Regions from separate parts of the Rhizobium sp. UBA1881 genome, predicted to be linked through region 1. Evidence: riboswitches for the same ligand, from Rfam matches in the RefSeq annotation. Region 1 holds a riboswitch; the other holds the start of a gene.
The links. Region 1 has a riboswitch for S-adenosylmethionine ahead of B3605_RS18250 (O-succinylhomoserine sulfhydrylase). Riboswitches for the same ligand answer to the same signal wherever they lie in the genome.

Region 1 (12,374 bases):
TGCCGGAGGTAAATCCTCGGCACTGCACTCCCGGCCTGGCTACTACGGTGCCTATGCCGCAATCTGGGCTATCCTGCCTGCGCTCATCGTTCTGTGCGCCTGGCTTGCCATCAGCCCCTCCATTATCGAGTCCTCCGTTCGCGGCGGTTTTCCTGAAGACGTAAAGGCTCAGCCGGCCGCTCAGCAGAACCTGAACTACGGCATGGTCAGCGCCATCGCCCGCGGTCTGCCGCTGCTCGCGAGCGAAGACGTTGCCGCAGGCGTCGGCGATCCCGCCGGTCTCCAGGCCAAGCTCGCTGCCAAGGGCGTTCCGCTCGCCGGCGTGCCGCAGCCTTACATGATCGAAGGCGCGCAGAAGCTGAACACCGAGAGCGGCATCAGCCGCTTGATCATGACGCTGGTCGTTCTGGCACTCGGCGTCGCCGGTGGCTTTTATGCCCTGCGCGAAGTCGCTCCCCGTTTCCGGGCCCGCAACCGCGTCGAGCGCGTTATGCTCTGGGGTCTGCTGCTTGCATCCTCCATCGCCATCCTGACCACTGTCGGCATCGTCATGTCGATGCTGACGGAAGCGGCCCACTTCTTCGCTGAAGTTCCGGCCGCCGACTTCTTCTTCGGCACGGTCTGGGATCCGCGCTTTGCCGGCGCCGGCAGCTCGTCCTTCGGCCAGTTCGGTCTCATCCCGCTGCTGCTCGGCACGCTCTACATCGGCTTCGTCGCCATGCTGGTCGCCGTTCCGGTCGGTCTCTTCGCGGCCATCTACATGGCGGAATACGCGGCTCCGAAGGTTCGCGGTATCGCCAAGCCGCTGCTCGAAGTCCTGGCCGGTATCCCGACCATCGTCTACGGCTTCTTCGCCCTCGTCACCGTCGGCCCCTTCCTGCGCGACCTCTCGTCCCAGGTGAACGGCCTTCTGACCGGCGACTACAGCAACTTCATCCAGGCACAGAGCGTTCTGACCGCCGGTATCGTCATGGGCATCATGCTGATCCCATACGTCTCCTCGCTCTCCGACGACATCATCACCGCCGTGCCGCGCGCTCTGCGTGACGGTTCGCTCGGTCTCGGTGCCACGCGTTCGGAAACGATCAAGAAGGTCGTTCTCCCCGCCGCCCTGCCGGGTATCGTCGGCGCTCTTCTGATGACCGCTTCGCGTGCCATCGGCGAGACCATGATCGTCGTGCTTGCAGCCGGTGTTGCAGCCCGCATCCAGATCAACCCTTTCGAGCCGATGACGACGGTGACGGTCAAGATCGTCAACCAGCTGACGGGTGACCTTGAGTTCACCTCGCCGCAGACGCTGGTTGCCTTCGCGCTTGGCATCACGCTGTTCTTCATCACGCTTTGCCTTAACATCTACGCGCTCTTCATTGTGCGCAAATACCGGGAGCAGTACGAATGACGGACGTTGTTTCCTCCGGACAGGGCGTCGTCGTCTCCAAGGCGCCGGCCCGCCGCGACATCGGCATCAAGCGTCGCTACGCCGCCGAACGCCGCTTCCAGGCCTATGGCATCGCTGCCATCTCCTTCGGTCTGATCTTCCTGGCCATCCTGCTCACGACGGTTATCCGTCAGGGCTACACGGCCTTCGCGCAGACCTCGATCACCCTGCCGATCGAGTTCTCCGAAAAGGTGCTCGACCCCAACAACAAGCGTGCCACCGACCCCTCGGTGCTGATCGCCGCCAACTATCCGGTGCTGATCCGCGACGCCATGGTCAAGACGCTCGGCATCAACGCCCAGAGCCGTCCGGAAACGCGTGATGCCACCGCGATGATCTCCAAGGGTGCGCCGATCGTGCTCCGCGACATGGTCGTCGCCGATCCGTCGCTCATCGGCAAGACGGTCAACGTCACGCTTCTCGCCGACGCCAATGTCGACTCGGCCAACAAGGGCCAGATCGACCTGACGGTTGACGAGAAGAACCGCAAGGTCAACGACCGCCAGGTCGGCTGGATGCAGCAGATGGCCGCCAGCGGCACGCTCCACAAGGAGTTCAACACCGGCCTCTTCGTCAACGGCAACTCCAGCCGTCCGGAAGCCGCAGGTCTGGGCGTCGCCCTCATCGGCTCGCTCTACCTGATGTTGATCGTTCTTGCCCTGTCGCTGCCGATCGGTGTTGCCGCTTCGATCTATCTCGAAGAGTTCGCGCCGAAGAACAAGCTGACCGACCTGATCGAGGTCAACATCAACAACCTCGCGGCCGTTCCTTCGATCGTCTACGGTCTGCTCGGTCTCGCCGTCTTCATCAACTTCGCAGGCCTGCCGCGCTCCGCGTCGCTGGTCGGCGGTCTGGTGCTGACGCTGATGACGCTGCCGACCATCATCATCGCCACCCGCGCGGCACTGCGCGCTGTGCCCCCTTCGATCCGCGCGGCCGCTCTCGGCCTCGGGGCTTCGAAGATGCAGATGGTGTTCCACCACGTTCTGCCGCTGGCAATGCCTGGCATCCTGACCGGCACCATCATCGGTCTGGCGCACGCGCTCGGTGAAACCGCGCCGCTGCTCCTGATCGGCATGGTCGCCTTCGTTGCCAATGCGCCTGCCACCCCGATGGATCCCTCCACGGCTCTGCCAGTGCAGGTTTACATGTGGGCAAACGAAGCCGAACGCGCCTTTGTCGAGCGCACGTCTGGCGCCATCATCGTCCTGCTCCTGTTCCTGATCGTCATGAACCTCGGAGCCATCCTCTTGCGTCGTCGCTTTGAGCGCCGCTGGTAAACGGAGTAAACATCATGAACATGTTGACGGAAGCAGCAGTTGAGAAGGCGCTAGACCAGAAGATGAATACCATTCCGTATAAAATGATCGGCCAGGACGTCTCGGTTTATTACGGCGAAAAGCGCGCGCTTTTCGACGTGAAGCTGAACATCCGCGAAAACACCGTGACGGCTCTCATCGGTCCGTCGGGCTGCGGCAAGTCCACCTTCCTGCGCAGCCTGAACCGCATGAACGACACGATCGACAACTGCCGCGTCACCGGCAAGATCACGCTCGATGGCGATGATATCTACGATCCGGATATCGACGTCGTCGAACTGCGCGCCCGCGTCGGCATGGTGTTCCAGAAGCCGAACCCGTTCCCGAAGTCGATCTACGAAAACGTCGCCTACGGCCCGCGCATCCACGGTCTCGCCAAGGCGAAGGCCGACATGGACGTCATCGTCGAGCAGAGCCTGCAGCGCGCCGGCCTGTGGAACGAAGTCAAGGACCGCGTGCATGAAGGCGGCACCGGCCTTTCGGGCGGCCAGCAGCAGCGTCTGTGCATCGCGCGTGCGATTGCCGTCAGCCCCGAAGTCATCCTGATGGACGAGCCCTGCTCGGCGCTCGACCCGATCGCGACCGCCAAGGTCGAGGAGCTCATCCACGAGCTGCGCGAAGCCTACACGATCGTCATCGTCACGCACTCGATGCAGCAGGCAGCCCGCGTTTCGCAGCGCACCGCCATGTTCCACCTCGGCAACCTCGTCGAGGAGAACGATACCGACAAGATGTTCACCAACCCGGATGATCCGCGCACCCAGGATTACATCATGGGCCGCTTCGGCTGATCTCCGAAACCGGTAAACCTCAGGACATTCAAGGATAAGCCCCATGGCATCGACACATATCTATTCCGCCTACGACGATGATCTCAAGTTCCTGACGCGCCGCATATCCGAAATGGGCGGCCTCGCGGAACAGATGGTCGGCGACGCTGTTCGCGCGCTCGTCAACGGCGACACTTCGCTCGCCCAGAAGGTCATCTCCGACGACGTGATCCTCGATCACGCCGAGCGCGAGATCGGCGAAAAGGCGATCATCACCATCGCCCGCCGCCAGCCGATGGCCGCCGACCTTCGCGAAATCATGGGTTCGATCCGCATCGCGGCCGATCTCGAGCGCGTCGGCGATCTCGGCAAGAACACCGCCAAGCGCGTCATCGCTGTTCAGAGCACCGGCGTTCCGCGCAAGCTCGCCCGTGGCCTCGAGCATCTCTCCGAACTGGCACTCGTCCAGCTCAAGGAGGTTCTCGACGTCTACACCAGCCGCGTTGCAGATCGTGCCAAGTCGATCCGAGAGCGCGACGAGGAAATCGACGCGATGTACACCTCGCTGTTCCGCGAGATGCTGACCTACATGATGGAAGATCCGCGCAACATCACCAGCTGCACGCATCTCCTGTTCTGCGCCAAGAACATCGAGCGCATCGGCGACCACGCCACCAACATCGCAGAGACCATCTACTACATGGCTACCGGCGCCCAGCCGGAAGGCGAGCGTCCGAAGGACGACACCGCCAACACCGTCGGCGCGGTCACGGAATAAGCGTTCCGGACCCACGCCCCCAGGAGACCGAGACGAATGATCCCAAGAGTAGCAGTCGTTGAAGACGAAGAAGCACTGAGCGTGCTTCTTCGCTATAACCTTGAGGCCGAAGGCTTCGAAGTCGATACCATCCTTCGCGGTGACGAGGCCGAGATCCGGCTGCAGGAACGCACGCCTGACCTTTTGATCCTCGATTGGATGCTGCCCGGCGTATCCGGCATCGAGCTCTGCCGTCGCCTGCGCATGCGCCCGGAGACGGAGCGCCTGCCGATCATCATGCTGACCGCCCGTGGCGAGGAAAGCGAACGTGTTCGCGGCCTGTCGACCGGCGCCGACGACTATGTCGTCAAGCCGTTCTCGACACCTGAGCTCGTTGCCCGCGTCAAGGCGATGCTGCGCCGCGCCAAGCCGGAAGTGCTGTCCTCGCTGCTGAAGTGCGGCGATATCGAACTCGATCGCGAAACCCACCGCGTTCACCGCAAGAGCCGCGAAGTCCGCCTCGGACCGACCGAATTCCGCCTACTGGAATTCTTGATGTCGTCGCCGGGCCGCGTCTTCTCCCGCTCGCAGCTGCTCGATGGCGTCTGGGGCCATGACATCTATGTCGACGAGCGCACCGTCGACGTTCACGTCGGCCGCCTGCGCAAGGCGCTCAACTTCTCGAACATGCAGGATGTCATCCGCACCGTTCGCGGCGCTGGTTATTCGATGGAAGCGTAAGACGCTTCCATTTCATCCGGTCCAACGAAAAACGGGCCCCGCGAGGGCCCGTTTTCTTGTGTTCCTTATCCGGCTTTCCGGGTCATGCGACCCGGTTGGCGGCCTTGCGGCGCTCGTTGACCGGCTGGTAGGCCATGCGCTGGTGATAGGTGCAGTACGGCGAGTTGTCAGGGGACTCGCAGCCGCAGAAGTGGAAGTCATCCGTCAGCGGATCGCCGACCGGCCACTTGCACGTACGCTCGGTCAGTTCCGTGAGGCCTAGGCGGCGCGAGATCGGAACGACAACGTTGGAAGCCGGACGGTAACGGACTTCCTCGATCGCATCGATGTCCATCTCTTCCTTGAGAGCCACTGCGCCCTGCGGGCGGGCAACGGCGCGGCTTGGCGAGATGCGTGCGGAATTGAAGCTGTTGGCGGGGCGCGGGGTCGAAACCGCCGGGCGCTTCGGTGCCCGCGTCGCCGTGGTCGTGCCGCCGGCCTTGGCGCGGCCAGGCAGGTTCAGGCGGTGGACCTTGCCGATGACGGCGTTGCGGCTTACACCGCCAAGTTGTGCCGCAATCTGGCTGGCGCTCAGGCCTTCGGCCCAAAGCTTCTTCAGTCTCTCAACGCGCTCGTCTGTCCAGTTCATGCCCTGTCTCCGCCTTATTGCGTTGGTGTAGGCAGAATCCTTCACCCATGGCGCGGACGTGTCCGGACCAAGAAACGCTTGCTCGATTTTGGTGACTAGTTCCGCCGCATGCAGTCTAGTAATTGAGTTTTAACCTAGAGTGAGGGCGACTCCGTGACAAGAGTCGGTTGAATCGCGGCGAATCGATTTCTCGGTTTTCCCCAACTTGCTGGGTGGTAGAGTCATTTCTGCAACATTAGCTGTTGATAGCTCGCCGGCGCCCCGATGCTTGCTTGACGCATGCGACAAAAGCTCAGTTTTGTTGACATCGCACTGCGAAAAGACAATAGTGCCCCTCGCCGCCGAAAGGCGGCATTTTTCATTTCCGGGCACCCGCTTTTTAGCCGGAGTCCGGGCCATTGTTGAGCGAATGACAGGAGATCGCGCCATGGCTGAAGCCGCGCCGCTTTATGATACCTACTCTCGTGCCCCGCTGCGGTTCGAGCGAGGAGAGGGCGTGTGGCTGATCACCGAAACTGGTGAGCGATATCTCGATTTCGGCGCGGGCGTTGCCGTGACCTCCGTCGGCCATAGCCACCCGCACGTCGTCGGCGCGCTGAAGGATCAGGCCGAGAAGGTCTGGCACCTTTCCAACATTTACGAGATCCCCGGCCAGGAGCGCTTCGCCAAGCGGCTGACGGATGCAACCTTCGCGGATAAGGTGTTCTTCACCAATTCCGGCGCCGAGGCTCTGGAGTGCGCGATCAAGACCGCGCGCCGCTACCAGTATTCGAAGGGCCATCCCGAGCGCTTCCACATCATCACCTTCGAAGGCGCCTTCCACGGCCGCACGCTGGCAACGATCGCCGCCGGCGGCCAGGAAAAGTATCTCGAAGGCTTCGGCCCCAAGACGCCCGGTTTCGACCAGGTGCCCTTCGGCGATATCGAAGCCGTCCGTGCCGCCATCACCGATGCCACGGCCGGTATCCTGATCGAGCCGGTACAGGGCGAGGGCGGTATCCGCCCGGCAACCACGGAATTCATGAAGGCGCTGCGCCAGCTCTGCGACGAACACGGCCTGCTTCTGATCCTCGACGAGGTTCAGTCCGGCGTTGGCCGCACCGGCAAGCTCTTCGCGCATGAATGGTCCGGCGTCACGCCCGACATCATGGCGGTCGCCAAGGGCATCGGCGGTGGTTTCCCGCTCGGCGCCTGCCTTGCAACAGCTGAAGCAGCCTCCGGCATGAAGGCCGGCACCCATGGCTCGACCTATGGCGGCAACCCGCTCGCCATGGCCGTCGGCAATGCCGTGCTCGATGTCCTCCTCGAGGAAGGCTTCCTGCGCCACGTCAATGACGTCGCGCTCGTCTTCCGTCAGGGCCTCGCATCGCTGAAGGATCGTTTCCCCGATGTGATCGAGGACATCCGCGGCGAAGGCCTTATGCTCGGCGTCAAGGCGGCCGTTCCGTCGACTGAGCTCCTGCAGGCCATCCGCGCTGCCAACCTGCTGGCCATTCCGGCCGGCGACAACGTCATCCGTTTGCTTCCTCCGCTCGTCGTCACCGCTGACGAAGCCCGCGAAGGCCTCGCGCGTCTCGAACGCGCCGCCGAGAGCGTGCGCGCCAAGGCAAAGAAGACGGCTTGAATGGATGGATGCCCGGCCGGATGGCGGGCGTAACAGGTTAAGGACAGATGGCTTCCCCAAAACACTTTCTCGATCTCTCCGCGGTAACCTCCTCCGACCTCAGGGTCATCATGGATGACGCCAAGACCCGCAAGCAGGCCTTCAAGGCCGGCCAGGGCGACAAGCCGCTGGCAGGCAAGATGCTGGCGATGATCTTCGAAAAGCCCTCGACCCGCACGCGCGTCTCCTTCGACGTCGGCATGCGCCAGCTCGGCGGCGAAACGCTGTTCCTCTCGGGCACCGAAATGCAGCTCGGCCGCGCAGAGACGATTGGCGACACTGCCAAGGTCCTGTCGCGCTATGTCGACGCGATCATGATCCGCACCACCGACCATGCGCGCATGCTGGAGCTCGCCGAACACGCGACCGTCCCCGTCATCAACGCGCTGACGGATGATACCCATCCCTGCCAGATCATGGCCGATATCATGACCTTCGAAGAGCATCGCGGCCCCATCAAGGGCAAGACGATCGCCTGGATGGGCGATGGTAACAACGTGCTGCATTCGCTGGTCGAAGGCGCTGCCCGTTTCGGCTATCGCATGAACATGGCGGTACCCCTTGGTTCCGAGCCGAAGGATCACTATCTGAACTGGGCCCGCAATGAGGGTGCCGAGATCATGCTGAGCCATGATGCAGACCGTGCGGTCGCCGGCGCCGATTGCGTGGTGACCGATACCTGGGTCTCCATGAATCAGGAACATCGGGCCCGGGGTCACAACGTCTTCCAGCCTTATCAGGTCAATTCGGCTTTGATGGCACAGGCCGACAAGGATGCATTGTTCATGCATTGCCTGCCGGCCCATCGTGGTGAGGAAGTTACCGACGAAGTGATCGACGGCCCGCAATCCGTGGTCTTCGATGAAGCGGAAAACCGTCTTCATGCGCAGAAGTCGATTCTTGCTTGGTGCCTGGGCGCGATCTGAACCATACTGGAGGCCACATCGGGCCGGACAGGCCCGTGGCCGCGCTGGCGGATGGACGGGCTCGTCCGCTGCCCTCAGACTAGGAGAAGACCATGGCAGAAGCTGCAGCCACTCTCGGCGAATTCGATTTCGCCGGTGATGATCATGTCGTTCCGTTTCAGGTGGAAGGCCTGGATGTGCGCGGTCGCGCCGTCCAGCTCGGCCCGATGCTGGATGCGATCCTCGATCGCCACAACTATCCCGCGCCCGTCGCCCGCCTGCTGGCCGAAGTCATCGCGCTGACGGTGCTGCTTGGCACGTCGCTGAAGTTCGAAGGCAAGTTCACCGTGCAGACGAAGAGCGACGGCCCGGTCGATCTGCTTGTCGCCGACTTCTCGACGCCCGAGAACGTGCGCGCCTACGCCCGCTTTGACCAGACGCTTCTGGACGAGGCGGTTGCCGCCGGTCGCGCCGAACCCGAGCAGTTGCTCGGCAAGGGCATGTTGGCGTTCACCATCGACCAGGGCAAGTTCAGCCAGCCTTACCAGGGCATCGTCGCGCTCGACGGTGCTACGCTGGAAGACATTGCCGGCACCTACTTCCGCCAGTCGGAACAGATCCCGACGCGCGTGCGCCTCGCCGCCGCCGAACTGTTCGACCGCGACGAAGCCGGCAAGCCGCGTCATCGCTGGCGGGCAGGGGGCCTCGTTGCCCAGTTTCTGCCGGAAGCGCCCGAGCGCATGCGCCAGGCCGACCTGCATGGTGGCGATGGCGACGAAGGTACCGTCCAGCATGCGGAAGACGATGCATGGGCCGAAGCGCGTTCGCTGGTGGAGACCATCGACGCCGACGAGCTGACCGATCCGCAGGTCGGTGTCGAACGCCTGCTGTTCCGGCTGTTCCATGAGCGCGGCGTGCGCGTCTACGAGCCGCGCGAAGTGTTCGACCGCTGCTCCTGCTCGCGCGAGAAGATCAAGGGCGTGCTCAAGGGCTTCTCCGCCGAGGAGATCGAAGCGAGTCAGGAAGAGGGCAAGATCGCGGTCACCTGCGAATTCTGCTCGACGACCTATCGTTTCGAGGCCGAAGAGCTTGCGCAGGCGGCTGAGTAACCCGAAGCATGTCGTGCAAAAGTGTGCAGCGGTTTTGCGGCACCGACATGCGACAAAAAAAGGTTAGTTCAGCACTCTGAGCAGGCCGGGTGAATCAAGAGAGAAGGCGGGGATTTCCACCTGGAAGACCTCGCCTTTATCGGTTTCCATCTGGTAATGGCCGAACATCAGGCCCGATGGCGTATCGAGCGGGCAGCCCGATGAATATTCGTAGGTATCACCGGGGCTAAGCGTCGGCTGTTCGCCGACAACGCCCGCGCCGCTCACTTCGTCGACGACGCCGTTCTGGTCGGTAATGTTCCAATAGCGGTTGACGAGGCGTACCGTAAGGTCCGAATTGTTGCTGATGACGATGCGGTAGCCCCACACATAGCGGTCGTCGTCCGGGTCGGATTGCTCCTCCAGGTAAAAGGGCTCGACCACCACTTCAATATCTCGTGTCAGGGCGCGGTACATGCCTACACCATAATAAGAATACCTTACTGGTATCTTATAAGAGGTGCGGCAGGTCAATAAACCAGGCCGGAATCCGCAATCAATTGGCTGTAAGCGCGAAAAATTCGCGCGTTAAGACTAATGCAGCTCCCGCTCAGCGCGAGTAAATTGCAGAAATGCCCGTTTAAATGCCGGCCGGATCACATCGACCCGGCCGGCTATTCTTGATCAGGCCTTGATCTTGGAGAGCGCCTGCGCGAAATCCTCGATCAGGTCGTCGGTATCCTCGATACCAGCCGACAGGCGCACGGTGCCGGGCGAAATGCCGAGTTCGGCGCGGGCCTCGTCCGTCAGGTTCTTGTGCGTGGTCGTCGCCGGATGCGTGATCAGGCTCTTCGCATCGCCGAGATTGTTGGAGATCTTAACGATCTCGAGCGCGTTCTGCAGCGCGAACGCCGCTTCCTTGCCGCCCTTGAGTTCGATCGCCACCAGCGTCGAGCCACCCTTCATCTGCTTGGCGACGATATCGGCCTGCGGATGGTCCTTGCGGCCGGGATAGATCACCTTGGCGACCTGCTTCTGCTCGGCCAGGAAGTCGGCGATCTTGCCGGCGTTCTCGGTCTGCTGCTTGACGCGCAGCGGCAGCGTCTCGAGACCCTTCAGCAGCGTCCACGCCGTGAACGGCGACATGGCCGGGCCGGTGTGGCGATAATAGTCTTGCAGATGCTCGTTGACCCACTCCGTATCCGAGAGGATCACGCCGCCGAGGCTGCGGCCCTGGCCGTCGATATGCTTGGTTGCGGAATAGACGACGATATGGGCGCCGAGTTCCAGCGGCTTCTGGAAGATCGGCGTCGCGAAGACGTTGTCGACCACGACCTTGGCGCCGATCTGGTTGGCGAGCTTGGCAACGCCGGCGATATCGACCACTTCGAGCGTCGGGTTGGTCGGGCTTTCCAGGAAGAACACCTTGGTGTTCGGGCGGATCGCCTTTTCCCAGTTCTCAAGATAGCGGCCGTCGACCAGCGTGCACTCGATGCCGTACTTCGGCGCCAGCGTCTCGACAACCCAGCGGCAGGAGCCGAAGAGCGCGCGGGCGGCCACGATATGATCGCCGGCCTTCACCTGGCAGAGGATGGCGGCTGCGACGGCTGCCATGCCCGATGCGGTGGCGCGGGCTTCTTCCGCACCTTCCATCGCGCACATGCGCTTTTCGAACATGTCGTTGGTCGGGCTGCCGTAGCGGGCGTAAATATAGCCCTCGGTCTCTCCCTTGAAGCGCGCCTCGGCGGCTTCCGCTGTATCGTAGACAAACCCTTGCGTGAGGTAGATCGCCTCGGAGGTCTCGCTATACTGCGAGCGCAGCGTTCCGCCGTGGACCAGTTGGGTTGCCGGGCGCCAAGTCTTGCTCATGAATCACCACTTTCGAACACAAAAAAACCGGCCGCAAATGCAGACCGGTTTCAACCCGGTCTATTTAGCCACTTGTTTAACGTGGCTGCAAGCCGACCGGCCAAATCACCACGGGATAAAGCTGCAATACTGCTGTTGCGCGCTTGCGTCAATTCCTCGATTTTGGTTTTGTCTGCGGCAAATTATGGATGGGGCATGATGGCTCGCGAAACAGGAATATTGGCAGACCGCGCGATTGCCGCGTTGTTCGAGACGGGGCGCCTCGTCGCGGAGCGCGAGCTCGACAGCGACCAGATCCAGCCGGCGAGCCTTGATCTGCGTCTCGGTGCCAAGGCCTTCCGCGTCCGCGCCAGCTTCATGCCGGGTCCGAACAGCCTCGTCTCCGACAAGCTCGACCGATTGAGCCTGCATGTCGTCGACCTCTCGGAAGGCGCGGTGCTCGAAACCGGCTGCGTCTACATCGTCCCGCTCATGGAGCGCCTCGATCTTCCGGCCGACATGTCGGCCTCGGCCAACCCGAAAAGCTCGACCGGCCGCCTCGATATCTTCACCCGCGTCATCACCGATTACGCGCAGGAATTCGACAAGATCCCGGCCGGCTATTCCGGCCCGCTCTATCTCGAAATCTCGCCGCGCACCTTCCCGATCGTCGTGCGTCGCGGCTCGCGCCTGTCGCAAATCCGCTTCCGCATCGGCCAGTCGCTGCTCGGCGAGCCGGAACTGCTGGCGCTGCACGATGCCGAGACGCTGGTCGCCAGCGCCAGGCCCAACGTCTCGGGTGGCGGCATCGCACTGTCGATCGATCTCGCCGGCGACAAGGACGGCCTGATCGGCTATCGCGGCAAGCACCACACGGCGGTCGTCGACGTCGACAAGAAGGCCCAGCACGATATCTTCGATTTCTGGGAGCCGATCTACAGCCGCGGTCGCAACGAACTGATCCTCGATCCCGATGAGTTCTACATCCTCGTCTCGCGCGAAGCGGTCCACGTGCCCCCGCATTACGCCGCCGAGATGACGCCCTTCGACCCGCTGGTCGGCGAATTCCGCGTCCACTACGCCGGCTTCTTCGACCCCGGCTTCGGCCACGCCCCCGCCGGCGGCCGCGGCAGCCGCGCCGTCCTTGAAGTGCGCAGCCACGAGGTCCCCTTCATCCTCGAAGACGGCCAGATCGTCGGCCGCCTGGTCTACGAGCA
Region 2 (6,468 bases), on a different contig from region 1:
CCACCGTTTCCGACGCGCAGGAATCCGGCAAGCTCGTCATCGAGGCCGACAAGATTACCAAGACCTATGGCGAACGTCCGATCGTCACGCCGTTTTCGATCCGCGTTCATCGCGGCGATTGCATCGGCCTCGTCGGCCCGAACGGCGCTGGCAAGACGACGCTGCTGAAGATGCTGACCGGCCAGCTCGCGCCCGACACCGGCATCATCAAGCTCGGCACCAATCTGGAGATCGCCACGCTCGACCAGAAGCGCGAAGACCTCAACCCCGAGGACACGCTGGCGCATTATCTCACCGACGGGCGCGGCGAGAACCTGCTTGTGAACGGCGAACAACGCCACGTCACCGGCTACATGAAGGAATTCCTGTTCCAGCCGGAACAAGCCCGCACGCCGATCAAGAACCTCTCGGGCGGCGAGCGCGCCCGCCTGATGCTCGCCCGCATGCTGGCGCGGCCATCCAACTTGCTGATCCTCGACGAGCCGACCAACGACCTCGACATCGAGACGCTGGATCTCTTGCAGGAAGTCGTCGCCGGCTTCCCGGGCACCGTCATCCTCGTCAGCCACGACCGTGACTTCCTCGACCGCACCGTGACCTCGACGATCGCACCCGCCGTACCGGATGCGCCCGATGGCCGCTGGATCGAATATGCCGGCGGCTATTCCGACATGCTGGCGCAGCGCAAGGGTGCCGCCGACGAGCGCAAGAAGGCGGAGAAAGCCGAAAAGGCGAAAGCGCAGGACGCGGCCCCTGCCGCCGAAGCGCCGAAGGGCAAGGGAAAGCTCTCCTTCAAGCAGAAGTTCGCGCTCGAAAACCTGCCCAAGGAGATGGCCAAGGCCGAAGCCGAGATCGCCAAGCGCGAGGAAAAGATGGCCGACACCAACCTCTTCTCCAAGGACCCCACGACCTTCAACCGCCTGGCCGCCGAAATGGAGAAATTCCGCGACAGCCTGGTGAAGATGGAAGAAGAGTGGCTGGAACTCGAGATGCTCCGGGAAGAGCTGGAGGGCTGATCGCCCTCTACGCCGCCGAAAGCTGAGCCTCGATCGCCGCCTTGTCGACGATCGACCACACCTTCGCGATCTTGCCCTCGGCAAACCCGTAAAACACGTTCTCGGAGAACGAGATTCGCCTGCCGTTGACGGGCAGGCCGAGAAACATGCCTTGCGGGCTGATGTTGAAATTCAGCCGGCTGGCGACCGTGGTTTCATCGGCGATCAGAAGCTGGACGTCGAAATGGAGGTTGGGTATCGCGCGAAACCCGGCCTCACGCGCCTGCCGATAGCCGTCCAGCCCAACCATCTCTCCGTTATAGCGCACATCCTGCCCGACATATGTGCCGAGGTTTTCCCAATCCTGGGAATTCAGGCAGCCGATATACGCGCGATATAGGCCCGCAAGTCTCGTCTCCGGCATTCAACTTCTCCCACCCATTGGCATACCCTGCCAGATAGCTCCCGTCTCCCAGCCGGAAACCCTCACATTTCATTGATTGGCCAGTACCGAGACTTCGCGCCTAAGCTCCCGCAGGCTCCCGCCCCCGGAGCCATGAGGAGAAAACCCATGTCTCGCTATCTGATTACCAGCCATGTCGCGGCGCTTGCCGTCGGCATTCTTCTGAGCACGTCGCAGATCACATCGGCGGCCGATGCCGCGCGCGTGCGTGTACGCGGCGATATTGCGAGCCTTTCCGGCGACACGCTCGTCGTCAAGACCCGCGAGGGCGCCGACCAGACCATTGCGCTGAAGCCGGAATGGAAGGTCGGCGGCATCAAGAAGGCGTCGGTCGAGGACATCAAGCCCGGCGATTTCGTCGGCATCGCCTCGCTGCCCAAGCAGGACGGCGGCGACGGCGCCCTGGAGGTTCTGATCTTTCCCGCGGCCATGAAAGGCACCGGCGAAGGCAGCCGCCCCTGGGATTTGAAGCCCAACAGCAGCATGACCAACGCGACCGTCGCGAAGGCCGTAAAATCCGTCGATGGCCACACCGTGACGCTGACCTATCAGGGCAAGGAAAAGACCATCTCGATATCGGACGCCACACCGATCGTGACCTTCACCGCCGCGCAGAAGTCGGACCTGACACCGGGCGCGCACGTCATCGTCATGGGCGAAAAGGCAGCCGACGGAACGGTCTCCGCAGCACAGGTGACGGTCGGCACCAACGGCATCGTTCCACCGATGTGATCCTGATCGAAGCGATCAGAGCGCCGGCGCCGGCGTGTTCGGCGCCTTGTCCGCCACCCTGCTCTCATCGGGCTTGGCGGCAAGCGCTTCGAGATGCAGCACGCGCGGATGGAAGGCCTCGATATAGGCGTCGGAGCGGCCGATATAGATCATCGTCGCATCCGGCATCGCCTCGAGCACCTTCATCATCGTCGATTGCCATTCGGGCTCCATGCCCTCTAGCACTTCGTCGAAGACCATCCATTGCGGCCGGACCAGCAAGAGCCGCGCGAAACCGATAGCCCGCTGTTCATCGGCATCGAGCAGCTTGTCCCAGCGTGCGCGCGTATCCAGACGGGCAACGAGATTATGCAGCCCCGCTTTTTCGAGCGCCGCCACCACATCGTCGTTCTTGTAGGTGTCGGCGGCCGCAGGAAACGCCAGCGCTTCGCGCAAAGTACCACCCGGAATATAGGCCGATTGAGGCACGAACAGCATGTCGTCGGTGGGCGGCAGGCCGATCTTGCCGCTGCCGCAGGGCCAGAGTTCCGACATCGCCAGGAACAGCAGCTTGCGATTGACGTTGTGGTCGCCGTTGATCATCACCTTCTCGCCGGCCTTGATGGTGACGCTGCCCTCATGCAGGCGGAAGCCGCCGCACTGGTCGACCTCCTCGTCCATCTTCGTGGCGATGGTCACATCCTCGAGCGTCAGCGTACCCGGCGCGCTGCGTTCATAGGCGATCGTTTCCTTGAGATCGACATCGTCGCCCATGGTGGTCAGAGCCTGGCGGAAATCGGTGACGCGCATCAAGGTTGCGCGCCATTCGGCGATCGGGCCGAAGTTGGACACGTACCAGCGCAGCGCCGTATTGACCTGGTTGAAGGCGCCGACCGACATCATCAACTGACCGAAGGTGAGGCCGCCGGAGAAATAGGCGGGTGCGGCCACGATGATCGGAATGACGACGACGAGCCAGCCGTAGCCGGCCGACACCCAGGTCAGGTTGACGTTTGCCATCGCCAGCTTCTTGATGACGGCGAGAACTGCGCTGATATCGGTGTTAATCCGCCCCCGCTCGTTTTCTTCACCACGCGCAGCCGTGATCGCCGGAATGTTCTCGTTGGCATGCATCAGCGCGAAACGCAGCTCGGCTTCCTTGGAGAAACGGTCGGCATTGAGCTTGACGAGCTTGCGTCCCACGAGCTGGCTGAGCACCGAGGCGGAAGCCGCGTAAAAGATCGCCGCCCAGACCATATAGCCCGGAATGGAAAAGGCGTACTCGCCGAAGCGGAAGACGAAGCCGCTCGAGAGTTCCCAGAGAACGCCGATGAAGCTCACCAGCAGGATCGTCGACTGCACCAGGCCGATGACGAGCCCCGTGGTGCTTTCGGCCAGATTGCGCGCATCCTCATGCAGGCGCTGGTCCGGATTGACGCCGATCAGCCCGCTGGAGGCGAGCCTGAGCGCCCGCTTGCGCTGCAGCCACTGGTCGACGAGATCGCGCGTCAGCCCCTCGCGCATGTAAAGCGCCGTCATCTGGTTCAGCCAGGCCTGCACTACGTTGAGCAAAAGCAGCATGCCGGCGATCAGCGCGAAGATCTTCAGCTGGTGGAAGAACCCCGGCAGATCGCGGCGTGAGATGGCGTCGTAGAATGGCGCGTTCCACTGGTTGAGGATAACAGTGGCATAGGCTGTCGCCAGAATGATCCCGATCAGCGCCGTCGAGAGAATGAGCACCGGCGCCCGCACCCTGGAATGCCAGAATGCCGAAAACATCACCTTGAGGCGGAAGATCAGGCTGAGATCATACCCTACCCGGTCCTGCCCCTGGATGCTCGGTCTGCTTTTGACGTCCTCTGCCATCATGCTTCCTTACGCGTATGTAGCACCTGAATAGCACCGTGAGTCAGCCTGTCCAGCAACAGTTTCTAGCATCAGGTAATGCGCGAGTTACCTCGGCAAATAGGCGACGCCGCGTATCGGTCATTGATTCGCGGCCTGACTGGGTCTATTTAGAGCGCTCCGTGGTGATTTGGCCGGCCGGCTTGCAGCCACGTTAAAGAAGTTGCTAAAGGGCCGCGTGCGGACCGATAGCGATATTTTCGTTTTTTCATCGAGTGACCGCTATGCCGATCAAGATCCCCGATACCCTGCCCGCCTTTGAAACCCTGGTTCAGGAAGGTGTGCGCGTAATGACCGAGACGGCCGCGATCCGTCAGGACATTCGCCCCCTGCAGATCGGGCTTCTGAACCTCATGCCGAACAAGATCAAGACCGAGATCCAGATGGCGCGCCTCATCGGCGCCTCGCCGCTGCAGGTCGAGCTGTCGCTTGTTCGCGTCGGGAACCACAAGGCGAAGAACACCTCGGAAGATCATCTCTTCTCCTTCTACCAGACCTGGGAGGAGATCAAACACCGGAAGTTCGACGGCTTCATCATCACAGGCGCGCCGATCGAAACGCTTCCATACGAAGACGTTACTTATTGGGATGAAATGCAGCAGATTTTCGACTGGACGCGCACCAACGTGCACTCCGCGATGAATGTCTGCTGGGGCGCGATGGCCGCGATCTACCATTTCCACGATATTCCCAAGCACGCGCTGACGGAAAAGGCCTTCGGCGTCTACCGCCACAAGAACCTCAAGCCGTCGTCGGTCTATCTGAACGGTTTCTCCGACAATTTCGAGGTTCCGGTCTCGCGCTGGACGGAAGTGCGCCGCGCCGATATCGAAAAATCCGACACGCTGGAAATCCTGATGGAATCGAGCGAGATGGGAGTCTGCCTCGTTCACGAGAAGAAAGGCAATCGGCTCTATATCTTCAACCACGTCGAATATGATTCGACATCGCTTGGTGACGAGTATTTCCGCGACGTGAATGCCGGCGTTCCGATCAAGATGCCGCACAATTATTTTCCGCATAACGACCCGTCGATCCCGCCGCAGAACCGCTGGCGCAGCCACGCTCACCTGCTGTTCGGCAACTGGATCAACGAAATCTATCAGACGACGCCTTACAATCTGGAAGATATTGGCGAGGACGGCTGAGACCTTTTCGCCTTGCTTGATACGCCGCCGGGCCTGACCGGCGGCGTTTGTTTTTTATATCGCGGCGGTTGCGATTTCATTCAATTGAGAGCAGGTTCTGGCCCGAAATTGCGGACGCGAACCGGGGAGGAAACAGAATGGCGGATGGATTGAAGCGGGACGTTTTTGGAACGACGAAGACGGGCGAGACCGTCCATCGCGTCGAAATCTCAGGCGGCGGGCTCACCGCCAAGGTGATCACCTGGGGCGCCGTCATTCAGGACCTCAGGCTCGAAGGCCATGACGCGCCGCTCACCCTCGGCTTCGATGATTTCGACAGCTATCCCGCCCATTCCGCCTATTTCGGCGCGACGCCCGGCCGCAATGCCAACCGCATCGGCGGCGGCAAGTTCACGATCGACGGCAAGAATTATCAGCTCGACCTCAACGAAAACGGCGTCAGCCACCTGCATGGCGGCTTCGAGAACATCGCGCTACGCAACTGGACGATCGTCGAGCACGACAGCGACCGCGTCGTCCTGAAGATCGTCGATGCCGATGGTCGCGGCGGCTATCCCGGCAATTGCACCATCCTCGTCACCTACCGCGTGCATGGCGATGGCGAACTCTCGGTGGTTTACGAGACGACCAGCGACCAGCCGACCATCGCCAATGTCTGCCAGCACGCCTATTTCAATCTCGACGGCCGCGACGATACGCTTGGCCACGACATCATGATCGCGGCCGACAGCTATCTTCCGACTGACGAGCGCCAGATCCCGACCGGCGAGATCCGCCCAGTGCAAGGCACGGTGTTCGATTTCCGCGAAATGGCCTCGCTGAAGCGCTTCGAGGGCGACACCCAGGCGCTCTACGACCACAATTTCTGCCTCTCGTCCGAACGTGTCGCCAAGCGCTCCGTGGTTCTGGCGCGCAGCCTTTATTCCGGCGTGTCGATGGAAGTGCGCACGACCGAGCCCGGCGTCCAGTTCTACGCCGCCTTCAAGCTCGATGTGCCGGTGCCTGGTATCGGCGGCCGCAAATACGGCCCCTTCGCCGGCTTCTGCCTGGAAACGCAGATCTGGCCCGACGCCATCAACCACGAGGGCTTCCCCAACGCGGTTCTGCGCCCCGGCGAAGTGCTGCGCCAGGAAACGGACTACATTTTCTCCAAGAGCTGACGGCAGCAAGCCGACCGCTTCTGATGTCATCAAACCCTCGCAGACCTCTGCGAGGGTTTTTTCATGCAAGTTAGCGCTTGCAATTG

Region 2: linked by a shared signal. The riboswitch ahead of metA (homoserine O-acetyltransferase MetA) and the one ahead of B3605_RS18250 (O-succinylhomoserine sulfhydrylase) in region 1 are both predicted to bind S-adenosylmethionine.

What each region holds. Positions count from the first base shown of each region.
Region 1 covers NZ_DDHH01000152.1:13,459-25,832, reverse strand. The annotation lists gene pstC (phosphate ABC transporter permease subunit PstC) at 1-1,399, shown strand, start outside; gene pstA (phosphate ABC transporter permease PstA) at 1,396-2,718, shown strand; gene pstB (phosphate ABC transporter ATP-binding protein PstB) at 2,733-3,548, shown strand; gene phoU (phosphate signaling complex protein PhoU) at 3,592-4,305, shown strand; gene phoB (phosphate regulon transcriptional regulator PhoB) at 4,342-5,025, shown strand; gene B3605_RS18275 (GcrA family cell cycle regulator) at 5,108-5,653, opposite strand; gene B3605_RS18270 (aspartate aminotransferase family protein) at 6,081-7,277, shown strand; gene argF (ornithine carbamoyltransferase) at 7,325-8,242, shown strand; gene B3605_RS18260 (Hsp33 family molecular chaperone) at 8,335-9,330, shown strand; gene apaG (Co2+/Mg2+ efflux protein ApaG) at 9,394-9,786, opposite strand; gene B3605_RS18250 (O-succinylhomoserine sulfhydrylase) at 9,994-11,178, opposite strand; SAM riboswitch at 11,222-11,300, opposite strand; gene B3605_RS18245 (2'-deoxycytidine 5'-triphosphate deaminase) at 11,374-12,374, shown strand, end outside.
Region 2 covers NZ_DDHH01000194.1:41,364-47,831, forward strand. The annotation lists gene B3605_RS24165 (ABC-F family ATP-binding cassette domain-containing protein) at 1-1,016, shown strand, start outside; gene B3605_RS24170 (ester cyclase) at 1,024-1,419, opposite strand; gene B3605_RS24175 (DUF5666 domain-containing protein) at 1,552-2,190, shown strand; gene B3605_RS24180 (ABC transporter ATP-binding protein/permease) at 2,206-4,035, opposite strand; SAM riboswitch at 4,187-4,264, shown strand; gene metA (homoserine O-acetyltransferase MetA) at 4,299-5,222, shown strand; gene B3605_RS24190 (aldose epimerase family protein) at 5,360-6,382, shown strand.